Linked DNA regions of Aquitalea magnusonii. The protein of the gene in region 1 interacts with the protein of each later gene in a pairwise test. Links are inferred from orthologs where the notes say so. Each region holds a gene or a part of one and is shown on either strand. Other genes may lie near its edges. The genes, in order: DLM_RS12775 and purT.

The links.
Region 2: the proteins of DLM_RS12775 (region 1) and purT interact in binary tests that used the Escherichia coli proteins (3 or more experiments, as listed by UniProt). The link is inferred for Aquitalea magnusonii from one-to-one orthologs.

The regions. Positions count from the first base shown.
Region 1 is NZ_AP018823.1:2,685,953-2,696,622, forward strand. Bases 1,879-4,697 are described here. They hold DLM_RS12775 (polyprenyl synthetase family protein), read left to right. Parts: upstream 1,879-2,749; coding sequence 2,750-3,646; downstream 3,647-4,697. Other genes in these bases: DLM_RS12765 (SDR family NAD(P)-dependent oxidoreductase), read right to left, coding at 1,879-2,363; DLM_RS12770 (exodeoxyribonuclease VII small subunit), read left to right, coding at 2,527-2,760; dxs (1-deoxy-D-xylulose-5-phosphate synthase), read left to right, coding at 3,663-4,697. Also shown: DLM_RS12755 (hypothetical protein), read right to left, coding at 1-294; DLM_RS12760 (helix-turn-helix domain-containing protein), read right to left, coding at 412-1,308; more of DLM_RS12765, read right to left, coding at 1,530-1,878; more of dxs, read left to right, coding at 4,698-5,513; DLM_RS12785 (MgtC/SapB family protein), read left to right, coding at 5,654-6,946; DLM_RS12790 (alpha/beta fold hydrolase), read right to left, coding at 6,940-7,737; protein-disulfide reductase DsbD, read left to right, coding at 7,902-9,680; DLM_RS12800 (methyl-accepting chemotaxis protein), read left to right, coding at 9,956-10,670.
Region 2 is NZ_AP018823.1:3,509,774-3,520,530, reverse strand. What follows is about bases 4,257-7,162. They hold purT (formate-dependent phosphoribosylglycinamide formyltransferase), read left to right. Parts: upstream 4,257-5,062; coding sequence 5,063-6,262; downstream 6,263-7,162. Other genes in these bases: DLM_RS16710 (PaaI family thioesterase), read right to left, coding at 6,719-7,147; DLM_RS16715 (group II truncated hemoglobin), read left to right, coding at 6,266-6,652; DLM_RS16725 (D-amino acid dehydrogenase), read left to right, coding at 4,257-4,985. Also shown: DLM_RS16745 (methyl-accepting chemotaxis protein), read left to right, coding at 1-1,087; argC (N-acetyl-gamma-glutamyl-phosphate reductase), read left to right, coding at 1,190-2,233; iron-sulfur cluster insertion protein ErpA, read left to right, coding at 2,329-2,679; DLM_RS16730 (CheR family methyltransferase), read left to right, coding at 2,755-3,618; more of DLM_RS16725, read left to right, coding at 3,729-4,256; DLM_RS16705 (dihydroneopterin aldolase), read right to left, coding at 7,259-7,618; glycerol-3-phosphate 1-O-acyltransferase PlsY, read left to right, coding at 7,691-8,317; DLM_RS16695 (histone deacetylase family protein), read right to left, coding at 8,379-9,338; DLM_RS16690 (AAA family ATPase), read left to right, coding at 9,435-10,334; DLM_RS16685 (DUF58 domain-containing protein), read left to right, coding at 10,318-10,757. UniProt on the Escherichia coli protein: Involved in the de novo purine biosynthesis. Catalyzes the transfer of formate to 5-phospho-ribosyl-glycinamide (GAR), producing 5-phospho-ribosyl-N-formylglycinamide (FGAR). Formate is provided by PurU via hydrolysis of 10-formyl-tetrahydrofolate.

The DNA.
Region 1 (10,670 bases):
GCGCTTAATTTTTATTAAGCAAAAGAGCAAGCCGCCAAAGATTGACAGCAGACTGACACGCAGGCTGTCGACAAGGTCGGCATCCCAGAATAGCCAATCGCTGATGATGAGAAGTACCAACGGCACCATGGCCAGGGTCAGCCAGGTATAGTCGCGCCAGAATGCAGCGGCAGTTGCGTCCTGGCACAGGCGCTGTAGCAAGGCGGCCAGATGACGTTGCAGGATGCGGATGACAATTGTACTGATGACGAGGCTTAACAGGCATTTCAACAGCAGGGGAAGAATGTCGGCCATCTTGAGCTCCTCAGGTGTGTTCAGGAGCCCTCATCATGATTTTTACTAGCAGGCAAAGCTTCCGCTCGGCACAAACAGAAGCATTTATTTAATCCGGAATGATAAAACAGAAGCACTTCATGCTGTTTTTTCGGCACTCATCAGCTTTCGATAGCTACCCGGCGTCATGCCTTGGATCTCGCGGAATGCTTCATAAAAGTTTGATTGCGAGGCAAAACCAACACTCAGGCCAACCGACAGTACCGATGCCGATGGCTCTGCCAGCAGCATGGTGCAGGCAGCGGCCACGCGTTGTTCACGCAAATAACGTGAAAAGCCCTTGGCCAGGCGGATATTGAGCAGCTCTGATAATTGATGTGCGCCCAATCCCAGCTGTTGAGCCAACATCGGCAAACTAAGCTCTGCATTTTGGTACAGCCGTTCCTCACGCATCAACTGCTCCAGCCTGGCTTGTACCCGCTCACAGTCCACATTGCCGAGGGTGCTGGTGCGATAGGCTTCATTGGCAGCGGCAACAATGTCTTCCTGCATGGCCGGACGTAAGCCCAAGGTCAATTGCGTCAACCACAACGCCATACCGATGGCACAGGAATACAGCGCAAAAAATTGCGCTGTATGAATGCGCGTGGGCAGCAAACCGGCCAGGGCAACCAGGGCTGCAATCAGCACTACCCCCCCTACCAGCAGCAGTTCACGCTGAAAACATTCACGTTCTGCGCGAAGTCGATAGATGGAACGGGCAAACCACAGCAGATACGCCATGCCCAAGGCAAAAGCCAGGGGGAAGGCCAGTGCAAATGGCAGCATTGTGCCTAGCAATACAGGCAATAGGTGCGGCCATTTGCGCCACAGGCTGCCCTTGCTCAATGACGGGTGTAGTAAGGGATGGCTGTAGAAATAGAAACAGGGCGCGGCGGCAAACAAACAGGCCCGATAAAGCACGGATGCCAAGGCATCGGGATAGCCAAGCAACAAGGCAGCATGCACCCCCTGCAGCACTGCCAGTGTCAACAAGAAAGCGATGCCCATCTGGCGTGAATGGGGCTGATCCGGGTAACTGCCGGGGCGAAAGTGCGTGATGACAAGCAGCAGGCAACTGAATATTGAGTAACCGGCCAATAACAGGCCGCAAGCAACGATCATGGCAGTAGTAAGGTGTCCATCAGGGGAAGGCTGATTGTAAGCGAGCAGGCTGACCACGTCAGGACTTCAGCTCCCCCCATCATTCCACAGCCTTACACCGCCTTGCGCAGCGCCCAGTCAAAAGCGCGGGTGGACAGCACGCGGCGTAGCACCCAGAACACCTTGGTGGGTTTGGTGATGCGGTAGCGCTCCCTGGGGCGGCTGGCGCTGACCGCCTGCCATACCGCCTCGCCCACGGCGGTGGCGGGCAGGGTGAAGGGTGCGGCGTGGCCTTCTTTTTTAAGGCGTACTAACTGGCGTTCGTATTCCTCGCGATGCACGCTGCCGGCCACATCCACATTCTGCAAGAAGCGTTGCAGGGCATTGGGGCGGAAGCGGCTTTCAATCGGCCCCGGCTCCACCAGCGAGACAAAAATGCCGGTTCCGTGCAGCTCTTGCCGCAGGGTGTCGCACATGCCTTCCATGGCAAACTTGCTGGCGTTGTAGGCGCCGCGCCAGCGCATGGCGGCAAACCCCAGAATGGAACTGTTATAGATGATGCGGCCATGGCCCTGGGCGCGCATGACGGGCAGCACGGCATTGGTGAGTTCCCACGGGCCGAACAGATTGGTTTCAAACTGCTCGCGCATGGCCTGGCGGTGGATGTCTTCCACCGCGCCGGGCTGGCCGAAACCTGCATTATTGAACAGGGCATCCAGCCGCCCGCCAGTCTGCTGCAGCACGGCTTGCAGTGCGCGCTCAATGCAAGCGCTGTCGGTGACATCCAGTTGCAGGCTTTCCAGCCCTTCGGCTTGCAGCCGGGCCACATCCTCGGCACGGCGACAACTGGCAAACACCCGCCAGCCACGCTGGGCGAACAGTTTTGCCGTGTGGTAACCAATGCCGCTGGAGCAGCCGGTAATCAGAATGCAAGGGGGGTGGGACACGTCACAACCTCGTCGAAATCAGGCAAACAGGCGCAACCCTACACCATCCTGACGGCATTGCTAAAGCGGTTTCGCTGCGGCCTGCCAGCCTGACAAAAATATCGTGTTGCCGTGGAAATGGAATAAAATGGCCGACTACCGATTTTGCGACAAGGAAAACGCCATGGCGAAATCCGCCAAAGCCCCGGCCAGCTTTGAAACCGCGCTGGCGCAGCTGGAGGACATCATCCAGGCGATGGAAGGCGGCGATGTGCCGCTGGAAACGGCGCTGGCGTCGTACAAGCAAGGCATTGAGCTGATCAAGTTCTGCCAGGGCAAGCTGTCTGACGCCGAGCAGCAATTGAAAATTCTGGAAAACGACGAACTCAAACCGCTGGACCTCAGTAATGGCCAATGAATCCTTCATCGGCTGGATGACGCAGATCCAGCAAACCATGGAAACCGCCCTCACCCGCTTTCTGCCCTCGGCGGACACCTTGCCGCAGCGCCTGCATCAGGCCATGCGCTATGCCACGCTGCAAGGCGGCAAGCGGGTGCGTCCGCTGCTGGCTTTTGCCGCAGGCGAATTAAGCGGTGCCAGCGCGGAAAACCTGGCACGCGTGGCGGCGGCGGTGGAGATGATCCACGCCTATTCGCTGGTCCACGACGACCTGCCCTGTATGGACGACGATGTGCTGCGCCGTGGCAAGCCCACCTGTCATGTGGAGTTCGACGAAGCCACCGCCCTGTTGGTGGGTGATGCGCTGCAAACCCTGGCATTCGAGCTGATTGCCACCCCGATGGAAGGCGTAAGCCCGGCCAGCCAGTTGGCCATGTGCCAGTTGCTGGCGCGCGCTTCCGGCCATGGCGGCATGGCCGGTGGCCAGGCGATTGACCTGGCCAGCGTGGGCCAGACGCTGAACCTGCCCGAGCTGGAATTCATGCACATGCTGAAGACCGGTGCGCTGATTCGCGCCGCCGTGCTGCTGGGCGCGATGGCCGGTCAGCCCTTGAACGCAAAGCAGACCGAACAACTGGATATCTTTGCCAAACGCATTGGCCTGGCGTTTCAGGTGGTGGACGACGTACTGGACTGCGAAGCCGATACCGCCACGCTGGGCAAAACCGCCGGCAAGGACGCCGCCAACGACAAGCCTACTTACGTCAGCCTGATGGGTCTGGCCGAGGCCAAACAGTTTGCCCGCGAGCTGCGCGAGCAGGCCTTTGCCGCGCTGGAAGACTTTGGCCCGGCTGCCGATAGACTGAAACAACTGGCCGACTACATTGTGGCCCGCTCGTTTTAACCGCAGAAGCACAACAATGACTCCGCTGCTCGACACCATTCATCAGCCCTCCGACCTGCGTGCGCTGGGCCGCCAGCAACTGCCGCAACTGGCGACGGAACTGCGCGAATTCCTGGTCGATACGGTCAGCAAGACCGGTGGCCATTTTGCCTCCAACCTGGGCAGCATCGAGCTGACCATCGCCCTGCACTATGTGTTCAACACCCCGGACGACCGTCTGGTATGGGACGTGGGCCACCAGACTTATCCGCACAAAATCCTCACCGGCCGCCGCGAGCGCATGGGCAGCATGCGGCAGAAAGGCGGGCTGGCGGGCTTTCCCAAGCGCGAGGAATCGCCTTACGACACCTTTGGCGTCGGCCATTCGTCCACCTCCATCGGTGCGGCGCTGGGCATGGCGGCGGCGGCCAAGATGCAGGGGCTGGACCGCAAGTGCGTGGCCATCATCGGTGATGGCGCGATGACCGCCGGTCAGGCCTTCGAGGCGCTGAACAACGCCGGGGCGATGGATACCGATTTGCTGGTGATCCTCAACGACAACGACATGTCGATTTCGCCCAATGTCGGCGCGCTGAACAATTATCTGGCCAAGCTGATGTCCGGCCGCTTCTACGCCGCCATGCGCGAGGGCTCCAGCAAGGTGCTGGGCATGGCCCCGCCCTTGAAGGAAATTGCCAGCAAGGTGGAAGAGCACGTCAAGGGCTTCTTCACCCCCGGTACGCTGTTCGAGGAATTCGGCTTCAACTATATCGGCCCGATCGACGGGCACGATCTGGACGTGCTGGTGGATACGCTGAAGAACATCCGCAGCCTGAAAGGGCCGCAGTTCCTGCATATCGTCACCAAGAAGGGCCACGGCTACAAGCTGGCCGAGAACGACCCGGTGAAATACCACGGCGTCACCAAGTTCGACCCGGCCAACGGCCTGGCCGGTGGCAAGAGTGGTGGCAAGCCGCAGTACACCCAGGTGTTTGGCGACTGGATTTGCGACATGGCCAAGCTGGATGCGCGCCTGGTGGGCATCACCCCGGCCATGCGCGAGGGTTCCGGCCTGGTGCGCTTCGAGAAGGAACACCCGGACCGCTACTTCGACGTGGCCATTGCCGAACAGCACGCCGTTACCTTTGCTGCTGGTCTGGCCTGTGATGGTGCCAAGCCGGTGGTGGCGATTTACTCCACCTTCCTGCAGCGCGGCTACGACCAACTGATCCACGACGTGGCGCTGCAGAATCTGCCGGTCATGTTTGCCATCGACCGCGCCGGTCTGGTGGGTGCCGATGGCCCCACCCACGCCGGTGCCTTCGATATTTCCTTCCTGCGCTGCATTCCCAATATGACGGTGCTGGCCCCGTCCGACGAAAACGAATGCCGCCAACTGCTGTACACCGCCTTCTGCATGAACAGCCCCACCGCGGTGCGCTACCCGCGCGGCGTCGGCCCCGGCGTGGACATCCAGCAGGAAATGAGCGCCCAGCCGGTAGGCAAGGGCGTGCTGCGCCGCAGCGGCCAGGGCAAGGTGGCCATTCTGGCCTTTGGCAGCATGGTGGCACCGGCACTGGCGGCGGCTGAGGCGCTGGATGCATCGGTGGCCGACATGCGCTTTGTCAAACCGCTGGATACCGGCTTGATCCGCCAATTGGCCGACAAGCATGACTACATCGTCACCGTGGAAGAAAACGTGGTGATGGGCGGTGCCGGCTCCGGCTGTCTGGAGGCCATGCAGGCCATGGGCATCGTCAAGCCTGCCTTGCTGCTGGGCCTGCCGGACGACTATGTTGAACATGGCGACCCCACGGTATTGCTGGCCGATTGCGGCCTCAACGCCAGCGGCATCGAGGCGAGTATCCGCAACTGGTTGCCCCAATAGTCACAACAGCGGCCAAGAAAAACAGCGTAGCGCCCCTGGGGCCAGGCGCGCCGACGCAGGCAGTGCCAGCAGTACGGCAAGGAGGCGCAAGGCTGCAGCAAGGTTTTGCTTAGCCGCGCCAAACTGAACAAGGGGAAGTCATGGGTGGTTTTGATCTGGCAAGCTGGCTCAATCTCACAGGCAGCCCGTTCGAGGCGCTGCCGCTGTTTGTCACCAGTCTGGCCATCGGCCTGCTGATGGGGGTGGAGCGCGAGCGCAAGCACCACACCCTGGCCGGCATCCGCACTTTTCCGTTGACTGCCGTGCTGGGCACCCTGGCCGCCATGCTGGACGCGGCATCGCATGGCGTGCTGCTGCAAACCGTCGGCCTGCTGGCGGTGGCCTCGTTTGGCTTTCTGCCGGAACGCTGCGCCGACGGCGACAAGACCGAGCCGCGCACCACCACCGTGGTTTCCTTGCTGGTGGTGTATTGCCTGGGCGCACTGGTATGGCATGGCTTTGGCGGTGTCGCGGTGGCGGTGGGTATTGTCGCCACCGCCCTGCTCTACCTGAAACCGGAACTCACCGGCCTCACCCACAAGCTGGAACGGCGCGACCTGCTGTCGCTGCTGCAGTTTGCCGCGCTGTCCTTCATCGTGCTGCCACTGCTGCCCAACCGCACCTTCGGCCCGTATCAGGCGGTGAACCCGCATCAGGTATGGCTGATGGTGACGCTGATCGTGGGCATCAGCCTGTCCGGCTATCTGGCCGTGAAGATTCTCGGCCAGCGCGTGGGCGGCCCCTTGCTGGGCATTCTGGGCGGGCTGGTTTCCTCCACCGCCACCAGCCTGATTTATGCCCGCGAAGCACGCGCCAATCCGCTGTCGCTCAATCTGGCTACCGCCGTCATCCTGCTGGCCAATCTGGTGCTGTTTGCACGGCTGCTGGTACTGGCCGCCGTGGTGCAAACCAGTGTGCTGGCAGCGGTAACATGGGTGCTGCTGCCCGGCCTGCTGTGCGGCCTGAGTGCCGCCCTGTGGCAGTTGCGCCAGCACAATAACAGCCAGCCGCAGCCGGAGCTGCAACTGAGCAACCCTTCCGAAATGAAGCTGGCCTTGGGCTTTGGTGCCATGTTTGCGCTGGTGATGTTTTGCGCCGCCTGGCTGAATGCCGAGTTCGGCAGCAAGGGCGTGTATGTGGTAGCGCTGATTTCCGGCCTGAACGATGTGGACGCCATCTCGCTGACGGCTTTCAATCTGTTTGGCGAGAACCGGCTGGACGGCCAGCAGGTGGCCACCACGCTGGCGCTGGCCATTACCGCCAACAATGTATTCAAGTTCAGCCTGATTGCCAGCCTGGGCGGCAGTGCGCTGGCGCGCCGCTGCCTGCCCACCCTGCTGGCGGCCAGCGGCGGCATGCTGGCCGGCCTGCTGGTGCTATCAGGCAGTCACTGAACGCGGGCCAGCAGGCCGGGCAGTAATTGCAGGATGGTCTGCGCCGTCTGCTGTGGCGCTTCCAGCGGAAACAGATGACTGCCCGTCATCTCATGTAGCTGCATGCCGAAGTGGCGCTGCATATAGCGTAGGTCGGAGGGCCGCACCACATCGTGGCGGCTGGCGGCGACAAAGGCGGTTGGCACCGTCAATTGCCCGCGATAGCGCGGAAAGTCATGCGGCAGGGCGCAGTAAATCTGGTGTTCGATCTGTGGGCGAAAGCGCAAACGCCGCCCGCCCTGGCCGTCGTCCTCGCTGCCATGCAGCGCATAGTCGGCCAGGCAGTCCGGGTCGAAACGGGCAAAGGCCGGTTTGCGGGCAAAATAGTCGTGCATCATTGCAACGCTGGCCCAACAGTCGCGTCGTCCCAGAGTATTGCCGCCGGGGGTGATGCGGGCGATCAGGCCCAGCTTCTTGGCCAGCCAGATAAGCCCGGCCCGGCGCGGCCCCATCAAGGGCGAGTCCAGAATCACCAACGCCTTGAACAGTTCTGGCGCGCGGATGGCGGCATAAAACAGCAGATAGCCGCCCAACGAATGGCCCACGCCAATCACCGGCTGGCGGTAGCGGCTGAGCACGGCAATGGTTTCGTCCACCAGATGCGGCCAGCAGTCCGTCACCGGATAGCGCGGGTCGTGGCCGATGCAATCCAGCCAGCCTAACTGGTAGTGCTGGCCCAGTGCGCGCAGCAGCTTGCCGTATACCGGCGCGGGAAAGCTGTTGGCGTGGGCAAAATGAATGATGTGCTGCATGATGTGATGTTGCGCCCATTTTGATTTGTTATGGCTCGATACTACCGTAAAATAGCGTTTTTCCAGCCGCAGTAACCGCGCCAGCCGCTAGCCGCCGCCAGCCGGCACGGAACCGGCGGGCCTCTTGCTGGTCAACCCTTGCATCCTCCAGATAACGCACCATCATGCCGCACTCCCTGTTACGCCTGTTGTCCCCCTTGTGGCGCCTGCTGGCGCTGCTTGGCCTGCTCGGTCTGAGCACTGCCGCCATGGCGGTCAACCAGGAAGACCTGCTGCCACCGGAAAAGGCCTTTGCCGTCAGCGTGGAACGCCAGCCCGATCACCTGTTGCTGCAACTGAAGGTGGCGGATGGCTATTATGTCTACCGCGACCGCCTGTCCTTCACCACCGCCCCAGCCGGTCTGCTGGGTAGCCCGGAACTGCCAGCCGGCAAGGAAAAGCAGGACGCTTTTTTTGGCAAGCAGGTGATTTATCTTGGCCAGAAGCTGATCAAGCTGCCCTTGCATGCCGATGCCCCAGCGCAATTCCGGCTGGATGTAAAACTGCAGGGCTGTTCCAACGCCGGGGTGTGCTACCCGCCTTATACCCACCACCTGGACATCAATGCCTATGGCAGCGCCGGCAATGACAGCAGCAACTGGCTGGCCGAGGCGGTGCCGGGAAAGCCGGCGGGTAGTGGTGGCAATCTGGCGGCCAAGGGCTGGCTGGCCACGCTGGGCAGCTTCCTGCTGGCCGGCATCGGCATGGCCTTCACTGCCTGCATGTATCCGCTGCTACCCATTGTCTCTTCGCTGATTGCCGGTGAGGGCCAGCACATCACGCGCCGGCGCGGCTTCTGGCTGTCGCTGACTTATGTGCAGGGGCTGGCGCTCACCTACACCGTGATCGGCATCATTGCCGGGCTCACCGGCTCGCTGCTGACTGTCTGGCTGCAACAGCCTGCCGTCATTCTCAGTGCCAGCGTGCTGATGGTGGTGTTTGCCCTGTCCATGTTTGATCTGTACACCATCCAACTGCCTTCGGCACTGCAATCCCGGCTGGCCAATGCCTCCAACCGGCTGTCCGGCGGCAAGCTGGCCACGGTGTTTGCCATGGGCGCGCTGTCGGCGCTGATCATCGGCCCCTGCGTGGCACCGCCGCTGGCGCTGGCGCTGGGCTATATCGGCAGCACCGGCGATGCCGTGCTGGGCGGTGCCGCGCTGTATGCGATGGCGCTGGGGCTGGGCCTGCCGCTGATCCTGATCGGCACATTTGGCGGCCACGTGCTGCCGCGTGCCGGTGGCTGGATGAAGGCGGTGAAGGCCGCCTTTGGCGTGCTGATGCTGGCACTGGCGATCTGGATGGCCACGCCCTTCCTGCCCGCCATGCTGGTGCTGATACTGTGGGCGGCGCTGTGTGTGGGCTGTGCGGTGTTCCTGAAGGCGTTTGAAACCCTGCCGGGCAATGCCCACATCAGCCACAAGCTGGGCAAGGGCCTGGGCCTGCTGCTGTTCCTGGTGGGCGCGGCGCAGTTGGCCGGGGCGCTGGCCGGGGAAAGCGACCCACGCTATCCGCTGAAATGGCTGGCGGGTAACAAGGCGCAGGCCGGTGCCAGCCAGGCCATGCATTTTGGCCCGGTCAACGACATCGCCGGGCTGGATGCCGCACTGGCTGAGGCGCGGGCTGCCAGCAAGCCGCTGCTGCTGGACTTTTATGCCGACTGGTGTGTGTCGTGCAAGGAAATGGAAAGCGACACCTTCCCCGCCCCGGCCGTGACAGCCAAATTGCAAGGCTATGTGCTGCTGCGTGCCGACGTGACTGCCAACCTGCCAGCGCATCAGGCCCTGCTTAAACGCTTTGGCCTGTACGGCCCGCCGGGCATCATCCTGTTTGACCGCAAAGGCCAGGAGCGTGACCGCATCATTGGCTTTACCCCGGCTGCCGATTTTGCCCGCCGACTGTAAACCATGCGGCAGCAACCCAAACGTCATTAACATTTATCATCATTATCGCTAATATCCAGGATCAGTATGGGCAGGGCTCAGGCCCTGTGCGTACTGATCCTATTTTGCGTGCTATTCTGATAGCATTGTGCAGTGCAAAAACCGAGTCGTACTGACAGGCCATGCCAGCTGCTTGTGTGCCGTTAATGAAACCGCAGATGAATGTTGGGGGAGTTATGGGTCTCATGTTTTGGGTGAAGGGTGATCAGCCGGCCGCGAGCGGGCCGCAAGATACCGTGTCAGAAGATACCTTGCGCCGTACTGTCACCGCGCTGGCCGAGCGCGTTGGCCGGCTGGGCATTGAATCGGTGGAAATTGACGGCCGGGTGGACACGGTGCATGCGCGAGCCACCAGCCGCACAGAGAAAATGGCCTCGATGGTCGAGGCGGTGCATTCCCTGTCCGGTGCCAACACCCGTATCGGCGATGCGGCCGAATCCACCCATAAAAATGCCACCGAGGCGGCCACCTGCATGGAAGAAACCCGCGCCACCGTCAAAGTGGCACTGGATGCCATCCTGGAGCTGGTGGACGGTGTTGGCCAGATCGAAGCCAAGCTGCCGGAAATCCTCACCTCGCTGGAACATGTCTCCCAGGTTTCCAAAACGGTCAACGATGTCGCCAAGCAAACCAATCTGCTGGCGCTCAATGCGTCCATCGAGGCGGCCCGCGCCGGGGAAGCCGGTCGCGGTTTTGCCGTGGTGGCAGATAATGTGAAGAACCTGTCAGCCCAGACCGAGGGCGCGGTGCAAATGATTCAGGCCACGCTCAGCGCGCTGAGCAGCCAGGTGGATTCGCTGATTGCCAACAGCCGCGCCGCCTCGCAGGTTGCCCAGGCAGCACGTTCCGGCACCGGCGAGATTGGTTCGGCCGTTACCCGCATTGATCAGATCAGCAAGGATCTGGCCCAGGTCAAACAATCGGTGGCCGGGATTGTGGAAGAGGCGGTAG
Region 2 (10,757 bases), 830 kb from region 1 along the record:
GGCACCGCTGCAGGGTTTGTTGATTACACTGGTGCTGGCTGGCCTTGTGTGTAGCATTGTGGCCATTCTGCTGGCGCAATTGGCACTTACCCGTCTGCTGCGTGGCCTGGTGCGCTTGCGTGATGCCTTGCTGGAGATTTCCAGCGGCCATGCCGACCTGACACACCAGTTGCAGGTGGAGCATCAGGACGAAATCGGCCAGACCGCGGCGGCGTTCAATCGTTTTGTCGCCAGTTTGCGCCGCATGTTCATCGATGTGCGCGAGCATGCCATTGCGCTCAATAGCGAGCTAGATAGCCTGAAACAGGTTACTGATACCGTGGCCAGCCAGTCCCAGCGCCAGTCCGAAGTATCCAGTGCTGCCGCGGCTACTATCGAGCAGATCACCGTCAGCATCAATCATATTGCCGACAATGCAACGATGGCCGAGCAAGCTGCCAGTGAAACCGGAACAACTTCAGCCCATTCGGCACAGGCGGTTGGCCGGCTGGCTGACGATATTGCCAATATCGCCCGCGAAGTAGGACATCTGGGCGGCGCGCTCAATGCCTTGGGTGAACGTTCGGGGCAAATGAACACCATTATCGGCGTGATCCGCGACATTGCCGACCAAACCAATCTGCTGGCACTGAATGCCGCCATCGAAGCGGCCCGGGCCGGTGAGGCTGGCCGTGGTTTTGCCGTGGTGGCGGATGAAGTACGCAAGCTGGCCGAGCGCACTGCCAAGGCCACGGTGGAAATTGGCCAACTGATTGATGCTACCCATGGCGATATCAACACTGCGCTGGATGATATGGCTGGCACGCAGCGCTCGGTGGCCAGTGGTGTGGAAGCCTCGCGCAGCGTAGCGCAGGACATGTCAGGCATCCAGGGACGCATCGCGCAGGTGGTGGGGGCGATTCATGACATTGCCGATTCAACCCGCGAACAGTCGGTGGCAACCAATGAAATGGCCCGCGCCTCCGAACAGGCCAACCGTGCCACTATCGAGACCGACCAGGCGGTGCAGGCAGCAACGCAAACTGTTGCCGAACTGCACCGCTTGTCGACCGATCTGCAAACCATGGTGGCCCAGTTCCGCCTGTAAGCCTCCGGCCTGTGTGACGCAGGCCAGATCGCGGTTGCATCACGCCGACCTAGTCCTTAGACTGTCACTTTTGCGACGTTTATTTACACAAGGAAGTACAGCATGATCAAGGTGGGCATCGTCGGCGGTACCGGTTATACCGGTGTCGAACTGTTGCGTCTTCTGGCCGGGCATCCCGGTGCCGAGGTGGTGGCCGTTACCTCGCGCAAGGAAGCAGGCATGAAAGTGGCCGAGATGTTCCCCAGCCTGCGCGGTCGCGTGGATGTGGCCTTCTCCACCCCGGATGAAACCCCGCTGGAGCAGTGCGACGTGGTGTTTTTTGCCACCCCGCACGGCGTGGCCATGGCGCAGGCGCGTGAACTGCTGGCTGCCGGCGTCAAGGTCATCGACCTGGCGGCGGATTTCCGCCTGAAAGACCCGGCAGTGTTCCAGCAATGGTATGCGATGGAGCATAGCTGCACCGACCTGCTGGCCGAAGCGGTATACGGCTTGCCGGAGGTGAACCGCGATGCCATCCGCGCAGCGCGTCTGGTGGGCATGGCCGGTTGCTATCCCACTTCGGTACAACTGGGTCTGCTGCCGCTGTTGGAAGGCGGCAAACAGCTGATCGACACCCAGACGCTGATTGCCGACTGCAAGTCCGGCGTGTCCGGTGCCGGTCGCAAGGCCGAGGTCGGCGCGCTGCTGGCCGAAGCCGGTGACAACTTCAAGGCCTATGCCGTGAAGGGTCATCGTCATTCGCCGGAAATCGAGCAGGGCTTGTCGGCCATTCATGGCGGCCCGGTCAAGCTGACCTTTGTGCCGCACCTGACGCCGATGATTCGCGGCATCCATTCCACCATCTACGCCCGCATCAAGCCGGAGGCGCTGGACACCGACTTCCAGAGCCTGTTTGAACAGCGCTATGCCGGTGAGCATTTTGTCGATGTGCTGCCGGCTGGCAGCCACCCGGAAACCCGCAGCGTGCGTGGTTCCAACACCGTGCGCATCGCCGTGCATCGTCCGGGCAACGGCGATCTGCTGATCATCCTAGTGGTGGAAGACAATCTGGTGAAAGGCGCATCCGGTCAGGCCGTGCAGACCATGAACCTGATGTTCGGCCAGCCGGAAAACGCCGGTCTGGACATCGTTCCGCTGCTGCCTTGATGCAGGGATGATTGAATATTGGCCATTCGCCCTGATATCCGACTAAAATAGTAGGTGAATGGCTGCGAGGCCGAAATCGATTTGCGAGGTGAACCATGTCCGAGACTACCGAAATGCTGTCCCCGATCAACTTTACCGACAGCGCCTGCAACAAGGTGCTGGACCTGATCGCGGAAGAGGGCAATCCTGATCTGAAACTGCGCGTGTTCGTGACTGGCGGTGGCTGCTCCGGCTTCCAGTACGGTTTTACATTTGACGAAATCGCCAATGAGGACGATACCGCTATAGAGAGAGACGGCGTGACTTTCCTGGTTGACCCGATGAGCTACCAGTATCTGGTGGGTGCCGAGATCGACTATCAGGAAAGCCTGGAAGGCTCCCAGTTTGTCATTCGCAACCCGAATGCCACCACCACCTGCGGTTGTGGTTCTTCCTTCTCGGTGTAAACCGGCGGGGCGACAAACAGGAGTAGAATGAAAACCCGGACTCAGTCCGGGTTTTTTTGTATCGGGGGAAACAAGATGAATAAACTGCCACCACTGGTATTGCCCAAGGTTGAATTCAATCGCGAATTCAGTTTCAGTGATGCCGACTTCGAGCGCATCCGTAAGCTGATCTATAAGGAGGCCGGTATCTCGCTGAACCCGTCCAAGAAGGACATGGTGTACGGCCGCCTGGTCAGACGCATCCGCGAGCTGAAGCTGGCCACCTTTGCCGCCTATGTGGATTATCTGGAGTCGGTAGCCGGCAAGCGTGAGTTCGAGCAGTTTGTGAATGCACTCACCACCAACCTCACCTTCTTTTTCCGCGAGGAACATCATTTCCCGATTCTGGCGGATCACCTGAAGCAAAGGGCGGCGGCAGGTGCCAGTGAGCTGTCCATCTGGTGCGCAGCATCCTCCACCGGTGAGGAGCCTTACTCGCTGGCCATTACCGCGCTGGAAGCCTTTCCACATGGCAGCAAGCCGGCCATCAGCATCATCGCCACCGATCTGGATACCAGCGTGCTGGAAACCGGCCGCAAGGGCATTTATCCGGAAGACAAGATTGCCCGCCTGCCGCCCGGCCATGCGCACAAGTATTTCGACAAATTGCCGGATGGCAATTATCAGGCCAAGGCGGTGTTACGCAATATGATCACCTTCCAGCGGCTGAACCTGATCGAAAACAACTGGGCGCTGCGCAAGCAGTTCGATGCCATTTTCTGCCGCAACGTGATGATTTATTTCGACCGTGACACCCAGTTTGCCGTGCTGAAAAAATTCGCCCCGCTGCTCAAGCCCGATGGCTTGTTGTTTGTCGGCCACTCGGAAAACTTCTATTTTGCCTCGGACTACTTCCAGCTGCGTGGCAAGACGGTGTATCAGCACGCGCCGAAAAAGTAGCGTTTCCCCCATTGAGCCCTGCTGCGCTGCGGCGTAGTATCCGGGGTCTCAATCGGCTGAGCCGGACGGGCAAGCATGACTTGCCCGTTGTCACGTCTGCTGGAGTCAACATGAAGGTAGCTGTGCTGGGATCAGGCGTGGTGGGGGTGTCCACCGCCTGGTTTCTGGCCCGTGCAGGGCATGAGGTAGTGGTGCTGGACCGCGCCAGCGGGCCGGCGCGCGAAACCAGTTTCGCCAATGGCGGGCAAATTTCCGTCAGCCAGTCCGAGCCCTGGGCCAACCCGGCCGCCCCCTGGCAAATCCTGCAATGGCTGCTGCGCGACGATGCCCCGCTATTGTTCCGCCTGCGGCTGGACCCGGCCCAGTGGCGCTGGTGCTGGCAGTTCCTGCTGGAATGCCGCGCCAGCCGTGCCGAACGCAATATGCGCCAGATGCTGGCGCTGGGCCGCTACAGCCGCGATACCCTGCAGCTGCTGCGCGCCGAACTCAATCTGGATTACCAGCAGCAGACCCGTGGCATTGTGTCCTTGTTTCATACCCAGCGCCAGTTGGACGAGGCCGCCCATGTGGCCGCGCAAATGCGCGAGCTGGGCATGGACAAGCACATCATCAGCCGGGAAGAACTGGCACGCATCGAGCCGGCACTGGCCGGCATTGCTCCCACGCTGGCCGGTGCCAGCTACTGCCCGTCGGACGAATCCGGCGATGTCCACCTGTATACCTGCGCCATGGCTGAGCATGCGGCGCGTGCCGGGGTGGAGTTCCGTTTCAATACCCGCATCAATGCGCTGGAAACTGACAATGGTCGCATCAGCGGCGTGTCGGTCAATCTGCCGGAAGGCAATTACCGCCGCGTGACAGCCGACGCCTACGTGCTGGCGCTGGGCAGTTATTCGCCCTTGCTGGCGGCACCGTTGGGGCTGCGCCTGCCCATCTATCCGTGGAAGGGCTATTCCGCCACCTTGCCCTTGCGCGACCCGGCCACGGCCCCGCTGGCCAGCATTACCGATGAAGCCTACAAGGTGGTTATCTCGCGTCTGGGCTCGCGGCTGCGCATTGCCGGTACAGCGGAGCTGGCTGGTTACTCCAGCAGCCTGAATGCGGTGCGCTGTCAGTCCTTGATCAAGCGTGGCCAGGCCTTGATGCCGGAGGTGGCCGACTGGGATGCCGCCGAGTTCTGGAGCGGCTTGCGTCCGGCCACGCCCGGCAATGTGCCGCTGATTGGCCGCAGCCCGTATCCCAATCTTTACTTCAATACCGGTCACGGCACGCTGGGCTGGACGGAAGGCGCGGGCAGCGGCAGGGCGCTGGCGGAAATCATCAGCGGCCGCGCTCCGCCGATTGATTTTGCCTTTCAGGGTGTTTGATCCGGCGCAGCGGCTAGCACGGCAGCAATGCTAAAATGCCGGCCTGGATTCTTTCATTTTCTAACTGGAGTCGGACCATGCGTATCGGAACCCCGCACAGCGCCACTGCGCTGCGTGTCATGCTGCTGGGCAGCGGCGAGCTGGGCAAGGAAGTTGTCATCGCATTGCAGCGCCTGGGGGTGGAAACCATTGCGGTAGACCGCTACGCCGGTGCCCCGGCCATGCAGGTGGCTCACAGCAGCCATGTCATCAATATGTCGGATGCCGCCGCGCTGCGCGCGCTGGTGGAGCAGGTGCGCCCGCATCTGATCGTGCCGGAAATCGAAGCCATTGCCACCGAAGAGCTGTTGCGCATCGAGGCTGATGGTCTGGCCGAGGTGATCCCCACCGCCCGTGCCACCAACCTCACCATGAACCGCGAAGGCATCCGCTGTCTGGCGGCGGACGAGCTGGGCCTGCCCACTTCGCCGTTTGCCTTTGCTTCCTCGCTGGACGAATTGCAGCAGGCCATCGACGCCGGCATCGGCTACCCCTGCCTGGTGAAGCCGGTAATGTCCTCCAGCGGCAAGGGCCAGTCGCTGCTGCGTGGGCCGGATGAGGTGGCCAAAGCCTGGGAATATGCCGTCAGTGCCGGCCGTGTGGACAAGGGCCGGGTGATTGTCGAAGGTTTCATCGACTTCGATTACGAAATCACCCAGCTCACCGTACGTGCCAGCGATGGTCAGGGCGGTATTGCCACCCACTTCTGCGACCCCATCGGCCATCTGCAAAAGAACGGCGACTACGTGGAAAGCTGGCAGCCGCAGCCGATGAGCGAACTGGCACTGCTGCGCGCCCGTGAAATGGCCAAGGCAGTGACCGATGCGCTGGGCGGACGTGGTCTGTTCGGGGTGGAGCTGTTCGTCAAGGGCGATCAGGTATGGTTCTCCGAAGTCAGCCCGCGCCCGCACGATACCGGGCTGGTGACGTTGGCCACCCAGCGCTTCTCCGAATTCGAACTGCATGCCCGTGCCATTCTGGGCTTGCCGGTGGATGCCAGCCTGCGCAGCGCCGGTGCCTCGGCGGTGATTTACGGTGGCATGGAAGAGCAGGGCATTGCCTTTGAAGGCGTGGCCGAAGCACTGGCGGTGCCGGGTGCCGACCTGCGCCTGTTCGGCAAGCCGGAAAGCTTTGTCCGCCGTCGCATGGGCGTGGCGGTGGCCCAGGCGGATGATGTGGCCACTGCGCGTGAGCGTGCCTTGCTGGCCGCTTCGCTGGTCAAGCCGGTAAAGGACTGAGCCATGCAGGAAATGACGCCATACGAGCTGATGGGTGGTGAAGGCGTGGTGCGCTGGCTCACCAACCGCTTCTACGACATCATGGACAGCGACCCTTCGGTCAAGGTGCTGCGCGACATGCACCCGGCTGATCTGGCCGGTTCGCGGGAAAAGCTGTTCATGTTCCTGTCCGGCTGGCTGGGCGGGCCGGGCTTGTACATGGAAAAGTTTGGTCATCCGCGCCTGCGCATGCGCCACATGCCGTTTGCCGTGGACGGGGAAATGCGCGACCAGTGGATGCAGTGCATGACCCAGGCGGTGAACGAACTGCTGGTGGAGGACTGGCTCAAGGCCAAGCTGCTGGAAGCCTTCTATAACACCGCGGACTTCATGCGCAATCAGGAAGAGTAAGCGCCGGTCTGATTCAGCGTAACCGGAGAACTCTCTGCACGGTCATTGCCGGCAGAGGGTTTTTGTTTATCTGTTATCGGGCAACGGCGGAATGGAATAAGTACCGGTGACATGGGCCACCGGCTCGTCACTGCCCGCGGAATACAGCAGCACCTCGCCCACGGCCAGGCGCTTGCCCAGCTTGAGGATGCGGCCTTCGGCAATCACATCTTCCTGCGGTGGCTTACGCAGGAAATTGATATTCAGGCTGGTGGTGACGGCCAGTTCCACCTTGCCTATCATGCCCAGCACCACGGCATACAGGGTGGCATCGGCCAGCGCCATCAGGGCCGGGCCGGCAATGGTGCCACCGGGGCGGATCAGGTCGGGGTTGAAGTGCATGCGCAAGCGGGCCGTGCCGTTGGCAATGTCCTCGGTGTGCATGCCGAACAGTTTGACCAGCGGCAGTTCGCTGTCGATCAAGGCCTGGAACTCTGCAACGCTGATCTGGCTCATGGGGTGGTTTCGCTCAGAATAATGGCCCATGGTGCATGACCATTACGTCAACGTCAATTTGCCAGCGCCATGCACGGAGCAAGGGTACAGCGACAATCTGGCGTGAAAAAATCAGCGCGGCCGGTGACCACGCTCGATTAGCACGCCAACGCGGCGCACGCCGGGCAGAATGCCCAGCTTGGTGACGGAAACCTGTACCCAGGGTGCGCCAAAGTCTTCGCGAATCACCTTGGCGATATATTCCGCCAGTGCTTCGAGCAGCAGGAAGTGCTGTTCCGACAGTGCCTTGCGCAAGCGTTCCACCACCACACCGTAGTGAATGGTGTCGCCGATATTGTCGCTGTGGCAGGGCACTTCACTGGGAATGCCGATTTCCAGGTCGATTTCGATGGTTTGCGGATTTTTCCGCTCCCACTCATAAACACCGATAATGGTGTCGGCGCGTACTTCGCGCAGGAAAATGATGTCCATTGCTATGTCGGGAGTTGGGCTTTGTCGCCCGATACCGTAAAATCCGAAGCCTTCTATTCTAATGGATACACCATGACCACGACAGCATTTGCCTTCATTGTTGCGGCCTACTTGCTGGGCTCGCTGTCTTTTGCCGTGATCGTGAGCAAGGCCATGGGCATGGCCGACCCGCGCAGCTACGGCTCGGGCAACCCCGGTGCCACCAATGTGTTGCGTACCGGCAAGAAACTGGCCGCCGTACTCACCTTGCTGGGCGATGGTGCCAAGGGCTGGGTGGCGGTGGCGCTGACGGCCTGGTTCGGCCCGCAATACGGACTGGGTGAGCAGGCCATTGCCATGTCGGCACTGGCGGTGCTGATCGGCCACATGTGGCCGGTATTCTTCGGCTTCAAGGGCGGCAAGGGTGTGGCCACCGCAGTGGGCGTGCTGTTCGGTTTCAATATCTGGCTGGCACTGGCGGCCATTGCCACCTGGCTGTTCATGGCTTTTGTGGTGAAGATTTCCTCGCTGTCCGCCATCGTTGCCTGCGTGATGGTGCCGGTGTATGCCTATTTCATCGTACAGCCGTCCTCGCCGTATTTTGGCACCTGCATCATCATTGCCATCCTGGTGATTCACCGCCACAAATCCAATCTGATCAAGCTGCTGACCGGGCAGGAAGGCAAGATTGGCGAGAAGGCCGAGAAAAAGGGCAATTAGTCGCTTGCCGACCAACTAAAAAGCCACCGCATGCGGTGGCTTTTTTTGCAGCCTTTGGCCATCAGCCGTCGGACAGCACCTTGACGTGGGCGGTTACGCTGCGTGCCAGCGAGGACAAGTCATAGCCGCCCTCCAGTACCGAGACGATGCGGCCATCGGCATACTGGTCGGCAATCTGCATCAGGTGGCGGGTTACCCACTCATAATCCGCTTCCACCAGCCCCAGTGAACCCATGTCATCCTCGCGGTGGGCATCAAAACCGGCAGAGATAAAGATCATCTGCGGCTGGAAGTCGTGCAGGCTGGGCAGCCACACGTTTTCCACCACTTCGCGGAATTCCCGCCCGGTGCTGCCGGCCTTGAGCGGCACATTCACCATGTTTGGCCCTGCCGGGTTGTCGCCGCAGTAAGGGTAGAAGGGGTGCTGGAAGATGGACACCATCATCACGCGCGGGTCGTCACGGAAGATGTCTTCGGTGCCATTGCCGTGATGCACGTCGAAGTCGATCACCGCAATCCGCTCAAACTTGTAGGTGGACAGCGCATGGGCAATGCCGACGGCGATATTGTTGAAGAAGCAGAAGCCCATCGCCTTGTCGTGTTCGGCATGATGGCCCGGCGGACGAATGGCACAGAAGGCATTGGGTGCCTTATCCTCGCACACCAGTTCCACCGCCTTGATCACCGCACCGGCGGCGCGACGTGCGGCAGGCAGGGTGCCCGGTGCCATGGCGGTATCCGGGTCCATGCGGAAGGTGCCAACCGTGGGCGCACAGGCCTCGATGTATTCCACATAGCGTGGCGGGTGGACTCTTGCCAGTTGCTGCTCGGTGACTTCCGGTGCCTCCACCTCATGCAGGCTGTCGTAAATCTGTGCTGCCATCAGTTGGTCCTTGATGGCAACCAGGCGTTCCGGGCATTCCGGGTGGCCTACCCCCATATTGTGCTGCAGGCAGACAGGGTGGGTGATGTAGGCAGTGAGTCCATTTCTCTGTAGACGGTTTTTTAGCCAAGTTAACACGAGCGTTTCCTTGTTGCGTACGATTGTTTGCGTACAATGGACGCGAGTTTTATCTTTTATGTATTTTCGATAAATACTGCGCGCAACCGGGTCCAAATGCAATCACTCAGCCTTGCCTATCGTCAACTGAACACGCTTATCCTGGGCAAGCCCCGTGCCATCCGGCTGGCGCTCGCCTGCTTGATTGCCCGTGGCCACCTGCTGATCGAGGATGTGCCCGGCGTGGGGAAAACCACGCTCGCCCATGGCCTGGCTGCGGTATTGGGCCTGCATTACCAGCGCGTGCAATTCACCAGCGACCTGCTGCCTGCCGACATCCTGGGCGTCAATATCTACCTGCGGGATAGCGGCAGCTTCCGCTTTCATCAGGGGCCGGTGTTCAGCCAGCTATTATTGGCCGATGAAATCAACCGTGCTTCGCCCAAGGTGCAATCCGCCTTGCTGGAGGCCATGGAAGAGCGCCAGGTTTCGATTGATGGTGAAAGCCACCCGCTGCCGGTGCCGTTTTTTGTGATTGCCACCCAGAACCCGTCCGAGCAACTGGGAACATTCCCCCTGCCAGAGTCGCAACTGGACCGTTTCCTGATGCGCATCTCGCTGGGTTATCCGGCGGCAGAGGCGGAGCGTGCGTTGCTGCTGGGGCAGGATCGTCGTAGCTTGCTGGAGGACATTACCCCCTGCCTGAGTGGCGATGGCCTGCTGCAGTTGCAGCAAAAGGCCGCCGCGCTGACGGTATCGCCCGATCTGGCCGATTATGTACTCGCGCTGTTGCAGGCAACGCGGCAGGATCGCGGCTATCTGACCGGCCTTAGCCCGCGAGCGGGGCTTGCCTTGCTGGCAGCCGCACGTGCATGGGCCTTGCTGGAGGGGCGCGATCATGTGCTGCCTGAGGATGTGAAGGCAATTTTCCCTGCCGTGGCAGGGCATCGGCTTGGTTTGAGCGGAGATGCCACTGCCAGCCTGAATACATTGCTGGAACATGTTGCCATTCCGTAAGCAACTGCGCGGCTGGTGGCTGCGTCGTTTGCCGCTGGAGGCCATCTGTCAGCTGGGGCAACGACGCATCTATCTGTTGCCAACCCGCTTTGGGCTGTCGCTCTTGCTGGTGGCCGCTGCGGTGTGGGTGGGCGCACTGAATTATGCGGTCAGCCTGGCTTATGTTTTGGCGTTCTGGGTACTTGGCTTGTTGCTGGTGGCCGTGCTGATGGCATACCGGCAACTGGCCGGTTTGCAATTGCAGGTGGTGCCGGCGGAAGGCGTGTTTGTCGGGCAGAGTGCCGAGTGCCGTTTGCAATTGCGTAATCCTTCAGACTTGATTCGTCAGTTACAGCTCCAGTCAGAACATGGTGGCGAGCTGGTGTCATGCACACTGGCAGCCATGCAGGAGCAGCCGCTTGCCATTGCACTGCTGTTGCAGAA